Regions from separate parts of the Streptomyces sp. SGAir0957 genome, predicted to be linked through region 1. Evidence: predicted binding sites of a transcription regulator. Region 1 holds the regulator's gene; the other holds the start of a gene.

Region 1 (3,407 bases):
GTACGCGCCGGACGTCACCGAGACGACCTGTGTGGCGATCCTGCAGCCCGGTTACAAGATCGGCGAGCGCACCATCCGCCCCGCGCGGGTGGCCGTCGCCGAACCGCAGCCGGGCGCGCAGGCGGGCACGTCCGAGACGGCCGACGCCCCCGAGGCGGACGCCGAGAAGGAGAGCGGTGGCCCGGACGAGGGCTGACGTGATCCGCGAAGCAAGGGCAGTACGTACTGACGTGAGTGAGGAGGGACGTCGAGGCCGATGAGTACCAAGGACTTCATCGAGAAGGACTACTACAAGGTCCTCGGCGTCCCCAAGGACGCCACCGACGCCGAGATCAAGAAGGCGTACCGCAAGCTCGCCCGGGAGAACCACCCCGACGCCAACAAGGGCAACGAGAAGGCGGAGGAGCGCTTCAAGGAGATCTCCGAGGCGAACGACGTCCTCGGGGACCCCAAGAAGCGCAAGGAGTACGACGAGGCACGCACGCTGTTCGGCAACGGCGGGTTCCGTCCGGGACCCGGCGCCGGCGGTGGCGGATCGTTCAACTTCGACCTGGGCGACCTCTTCGGCGGCGGCGCCCAGGGCCAGGGCCAGGGCGGTTCCGGCGGATTCGGCGGCGGCATCGGCGACGTCTTCGGCGGCCTCTTCAACCGGGGCGGCGGCGGTGCGGGCACCCGCACCCAGCCGCGCCGGGGCCAGGACATCGAGTCCGAGGTGTCGCTGAGCTTCACCGAGGCGGTCGACGGCGCGACGGTTCCGCTGCGCATGTCGTCCCAGTCCCCCTGCAAGGCGTGCTCCGGCACCGGCGACAAGAACGGCACACCGCGCGTGTGCCCGACCTGCGTCGGCACCGGACAGGTCTCGCGGGGCGGCGGTGGCGGCTTCTCCCTCACCGACCCGTGCGTGGACTGCAAGGGCCGCGGCCTGATCGCCGAGACCCCCTGCGACGTCTGCAAGGGCTCCGGCCGGGCCAAGTCCTCCCGCACCATGCAGGTCCGTATCCCCGCCGGGGTCTCGGACGGCCAGCGCATCCGCCTCCGCGGCAAGGGCGCCCCCGGTGAACGGGGCGGCCCCGCGGGCGACTTGTACGTAGTGGTCCACGTCGACACGCACCCGGTCTTCGGCCGCAAGGGCGACAACCTCACGGTGACCGTGCCCGTCACGTTCACCGAGGCGACGCTCGGCGGCGAGGTCAAGGTGCCGACCCTCGGCGGCCCCGCCGTCACCCTGAAGCTGCCCGCGGGCACGCCGAACGGGCGGACGATGCGGGCCCGCGGCAAGGGCGCCGTCCGCAAGGACGGCACGCGCGGGGACCTCCTGGTGACGGTCGAGGTGGCCGTCCCCACGGAGCAGGACCTTTCCGACGAGGCCCGCTCGGCCCTCGAGTCGTTCCGCAAGGCGACTGAGGACACCGATGTGCGGGCAGAACTGTTCCAGGCCGCGAAGGGAGCTTGAGCGAGATGGACGGCCGGCGTCGCAGCAACCCGTACGAACTCACCGAAGAAACACCGGTGTACGTCATCTCGGTGGCGGCCCAGCTTTCCGGCCTCCACCCGCAGACGCTGCGCCAGTACGACCGTCTCGGCCTGGTCTCCCCCGGCCGCACGGCCGGGCGCGGCCGCCGCTACTCGGCCCGTGACATCGAACTGCTGCGCACCGTCCAGCAGTTGTCGCAGGACGAGGGCATCAACCTCGCCGGCATCAAGCGCATCATCGAGCTGGAGAACCAGGTCGCCGCGCTCCAGTCCCGGGTGGCGGAACTCTCCGCCGCGGTGGACGGCGCCGCGGCCGCCATGCAGCAGCGCGAGGCGGCGGTCCACGCCTCGTACCGCCGCGACCTGGTCCCGTACCAGGAGGTCCAGCAGACCAGCGCGCTGGTGGTGTGGCGGCCGAAACGGTAGCAGGAGCAGTAGCGCGCCGCTCGGAACAGGGAAAGGGGCCCGGAGTCGATCAACCGACTCCGGGCCCCTTCACGTTTGCGTCTTTCTTATGGGTCGCCCATCGCAGGCATGGGGTGGGCCCGTGGGGGCACTCGGCGGTGGGAGAGCGAGGGGCGGCCCGGCGCGCGAGCGGTTTGCGCCGGGCCGCAGTGCGTGGGCCGTCGGCCGGGTTGTTCGGTACGGAGCGGGCAGGCTCAGTAGGCGTAGACGCGGACGGGGGACGACTCCCGGCCCTCGTCGTCGACGCTCACCACGTAGAAAGCGCCGCCGCCCGAAGGGAATCCCACTATCCCGTTGCGGGGGTAGGCGGTGACGGCGAGAGACCACGCGGCCGGGTCGGGGTACTGGTGCGCGTAGACACGGTAGGACTGGCCCATGTCACCGGAGTGCGCGTCCCACGAGATGACGACCCTGTCTCCGGCCGTCCACCCCATCACCCCGACGGGCTTCGGCGCGGTGCCCGGCGCGGGCCGCGTGGCGGTCACCGGTTCGGAGACGCCGGAGCGCTGCCCCGACGCGTCGACCGCCTCGACGGTGTAGGTGACGGCCGCGTTCAGCGGGGCGTTCGGGTCGGTGTAGCCGGAGCCGTACACGATCTCCGGCCCGTCCGGGTCCTGCGCGCCCGCGGGCGCCGCCCACACCTCGTAGTGGTCCACGTGGTCCGAGGAGGCGTGCCAGCGCACGGTGTTGCCCGCCGTCGTGCCCTGCGCGGTGAGGTCCGTCGGGACGCTGGGCGGAGAGACGTCCGGCGTCTCCAGCCACCATTCGAAGCTGTTCTCCGACTCGTTCCCCGCCTGGTCGACCGCCCGCACCGTGTAGCTGTACAGGTCGCCGGTGGGCGGCAGGTGATCGGTCGTGGACGTCGCCGTCAGGGGCGTGGCGCCGCTGACGAGGGTCCAGTCCATGTCGCCCTCGAGCAGACGCCGGTAGAGCCGGTAGCCGACGAGGTCCGGTTCGGTGTTCGCATCCCAGCCGGCCGTCGCGGTCTCGCTGCCCGGGTCGTACGACATCTGGAGGCCGCTCGGCGCGGCGGGCGCGGGGTCGTCGTCCTGCGCTGCGGACTGCGCCCCGCCGCCGCTCTGGAGGTACGGGGACGCGGACGCCGCCGTGGTGGCGGGGCCGAGGAGGAGGGCAGCGCCGAGGGCGACCACGGCGGCGGTACCGGCGGATCTTCGTAAGGTCATGCCCTGTAGGACGAGTGGGGTGCCGCCGCGGTTGTATCGACCGGGTCGTGGTCCGGCCGGTGACGCGACCCGCCCGGTCATGGCGCAGGATGGGCCCATGACCGAGATCCGCACCCCCCGTCTCCTTCTGCGCCGCTGGTCGCCCGATGACGACCTGGCGCCCCTCTCCGAGATCCAGTCGGACCCCGCCGTCATGAGCCACATCGGCGACGGCGCGCCACGCTCCCTCGACGAGACCGCCGACGACATCGAGCGCTGGGAGGACGAGTGGGACGACGAGGGCTT
Region 2 (3,407 bases), 2.2 Mb from region 1:
ACCTGCCGGAACGTGACGTGCGTCTGCAACGACACCGGCTCACCGATCTGCGAGCCGTCCTTCTTGCCGCTGTTCTGCATCAGGTCGTGCACGCCCTCGACGACCAGTTCGGCGCCGCCCGTCGCGTCGCCGTGCTGCTCGACGAAGGCGCGGGCCAGCTCCACCGCGCGGTCGGTCGGCAGCTGCTCGGTGTTGCGGTGGTTGGCGTCGGCCAGCTTCACCCAGCGCACCGCACCCGGCGCCGTCGACACGTACTTGTCGCCCGAGTTCGCGCTCAGCACGCCCTGCCGCTCCACATGCACCTCTTGCAGCGCGGCCTGCGGGAAGTGCGCGAGCTGCCCGAGCTGGGTCAGCTCCTGGCCGGGCTGGCGCGGCGCGAGCTGCACGATCTTCGGCTCGGCCGGTGCCTGCGTCATCGGGTCGCGCAGGCCCTCGCGGGCGTAGTACCAGCGCCAGGCGTACCAGGCGTCGGAGACGTGCTCGCGGAAGAAGTTCCGCTCCTGGTTGAGACGGTTGGTCGCCTCGGCCTGGGTGGCGCCCGTCGCGGCGACGGAGGGGGCCTGCCCGTGGTAGATGTCCCAGCTCGCGTTGAGCCACGCGTCGCAGTACGTCTGCCCGGCCCGCCACTTCTCCCAGAACTTCTTGCCGTAGTCGCCGCTGTCGATGCTCGTCGTCTCGAATCCGAAGATCATCCGGGAGCCGAGGTTGGGCCCCGCCCATGTGCGGATCGGGGAGTGCCCGTCGAGGACGCGCAGCGAGTTGCACGTCGACCAGAACACGTAGTTGGCCCGCTCGTTGCCGAACGCCATCCGGTTGGAGACCGCGTCCGAGCGGTTGTCCCACTTCGCGCCGAGCGGCGCGAAGAACACCCCGTTGCCGTCCATGCCGCCGTGGCCCGAGTGGTACACGGCGACGACGGCGTCCATCCCGTACCGGTCCTGCCAGTTGTCGTACGTCTCCTCGTACGCCCACACCTGCGCACCCGCGTCCGCGAACCAGAAGTTGCGGTCGTAGAACTGCTGGAGGTACGCCAGCCAGCCGGTGGCGTCCTCGTGCGTGTGCGAGAGCGGGTTCTGGTTCACGAACTTCTGGATGCTGAACGCACCCCACCAGCCGAACGTCGAGTCGCGGTCGGCCGCGCCGGGCTTCCCGGTCTCCAGCGGTGACGGACCGCGCTCTGAATAGATCATGCGCATTGGTCTAACCCCCTGCGAACCCCCGTGCGGATTCCCCTGGTCGGGTGGGCCAAAGTGTCACCGTCGCTCCGGTTTGCCCAGCGCGTATTCCGGCCATTGGCCAGTGGCGCGGTCCTCCCCGTACAGCGGGGGCGGATGTGGTCGGATGGGGGCCGGAGACAATCGGGAACGGTCCCGTCCGGGGGCCGTACGGAAGGGAAACATCGTGGCAACCACGCGCACCGCACACACCGTGTGGGAAGGCAACCTGCTCGAGGGCAACGGCGTCGTCACCTTCGACTCGTCCGGCATCGGCGAGCAGCCGGTGTCGTGGCCCTCGCGCGCCGAGCAGGCCAACGGCAAGACGAGCCCGGAGGAGCTGATCGCGGCGGCGCACTCGTCCTGCTTCTCCATGGCGCTCTCGCACGGCCTGGCCGGCGCGGGCACCCCGCCCACCAGGCTGGAGACCTCCGCGGACGTGACGTTCCAGCCCGGCGAGGGCATCAAGGGCATCCACCTCACCGTCCGGGGCAGCGTGCCCGGCATGGACGAGCAGGCCTTCGTCGCGGCGGCCGAGGACGCCAAGAAGAACTGCCCGGTGAGCCAGGCGCTGACCGGTACGGAGATCACGCTGACGGCCGAGCTGGCCTGACCGCCGCCCCGTCGCCGTTCGTCCCCTTGACGCGGGCCCGCTCAAGATTTGTGCTTGATGACTGAGCGGGCCTGCTTCCATGGGATGCGAGCGGCGAGAGGGGACGCGTCATGGCGCGTGCGGTCGGGATCGATCTCGGTACGACGAACTCGGTGGTGGCCGTACTGGAGGGCGGTGAGCCCACCGTCGTCGCCAACGCGGAGGGCGCGCGCACGACCCCCTCCGTCGTCGCCTTCGCGAAGAACAAGGAGGTCCTGGTCGGCGAGGTCGCCAAGCGGCAGGCCGTCACCAACGTCGAGCGCACCGCGCGCTCCGTGAAACGCCACATGGGCGACGGGAACTGGCACTTCCCCGACAGCGGCACCATCGACGGCGCCCGCTACAGCGCGCAGGAACTCGCCGCCCGCGTCCTGCAGAAACTCAAGCGCGACGCCGAGTCCTACCTCGGCGAGGACGTCACCGACGCCGTGATCACCGTGCCCGCCTACTTCGACGACGCACAGCGCCAGGCCACCAAGGAGGCCGGCGAGATCGCGGGCCTGAAGGTGCTGCGCATCATCAACGAGCCGACGGCCGCCGCGCTCGCGTACGGCCTGGACAAGGGCGAGGAACAGACCGTCCTCGTCTTCGACCTGGGCGGCGGCACCTTCGACGTCTCGCTCCTGGAGATCGGCGACGGCGTCATCGAGGTCAAGGCGACCAACGGCGACACCCGGCTCGGCGGCGACGACTGGGACCAGCGCGTCGTCGACTACCTGGTGAAGCAGTTCAGGAACGGCCACGGCATCGATCTCGCCGCCGACAAGATGGCCGTGCAGCGGCTGCGCGAGGCCGCGGAGAAGGCGAAGATCGAACTGTCGTCGTCGAGCGAGACGACGGTCAACCTGCCCTACATCACCGCGTCCGCCCAAGGCCCCCTGCACCTCGACGAGAAGCTGACACGCGCCCAGTTCCAGGAGCTGACCGCCGACCTCCTCGACCGCTGCAAGAAGCCGTTCCACCAGGCCGTGCAGGACGCGGGCGTGGACCTGTCGGCCGTCGACCACGTCATCCTCGTCGGCGGCTCGACGCGGATGCCCGCCGTCACCGACCTCGTACGGGAGCTGACCGGCAAGGACCCGCACAAGGGCGTCAACCCCGACGAGGTGGTCGCGATGGGCGCGGCTCTCCAGGCGGGCGTCATCCGCGGCGACGTCAAGGACGTGCTGCTGCTCGACGTGACGCCGCTGTCCCTCGGCATCGAGACCAAGGGCGGCGTCATGACCAAGCTCATCGAGCGCAACACGACGATCCCGACGCGGCGTTCGGAGACCTTCACCACCGCCACCGACAACCAGCCCTCCGTCGGCATCCAGGTCTTCCAGGGCGAACGGGACATCGCCGCCTACAACAAGAAGCTCGGCGTCTTCGACCTGACGGGCCTGCCGCCCGCGCCGCGCGGCGTCCCGCAGATCGAGGTCACCTTCGACATCGACGCCGACGGGATCATGCACGTGTCGGCCAAGGACATGGCGACGGGGCGCGAGCAGAAGATGACGGTGACCGGCGGCTCCGCCCTGCCCAAGGACGAGATCGACCGG

Evidence for each region. The regulator HspR, encoded in region 1, represses chaperone genes until heat shock. The targets are predictions, from matches to a motif close to TTGAGNNNNNNNNNCTCAA.
Region 2: dnaK (molecular chaperone DnaK) is a predicted target of HspR. The motif match lies at 1,854-1,872, and genes of this name have one in related genera.

The regions. Positions count from the first base shown of each region.
Region 1 covers NZ_CP027293.1:4,144,806-4,148,212, reverse strand. The annotation lists gene grpE (nucleotide exchange factor GrpE) at 1-196, shown strand, start outside; gene dnaJ (molecular chaperone DnaJ) at 257-1,453, shown strand; gene C1N81_RS23420 (heat shock protein transcriptional repressor HspR) at 1,459-1,899, shown strand; gene C1N81_RS23415 (fibronectin type III domain-containing protein) at 2,133-3,122, opposite strand; gene C1N81_RS23410 (GNAT family N-acetyltransferase) at 3,220-3,407, shown strand, end outside.
Region 2 covers NZ_CP027293.1:1,931,335-1,934,741, reverse strand. The annotation lists gene C1N81_RS13690 (DUF6345 domain-containing protein) at 1-1,190, opposite strand, end outside; gene C1N81_RS13685 (OsmC family protein) at 1,402-1,827, shown strand; gene dnaK (molecular chaperone DnaK) at 1,938-3,407, shown strand, end outside.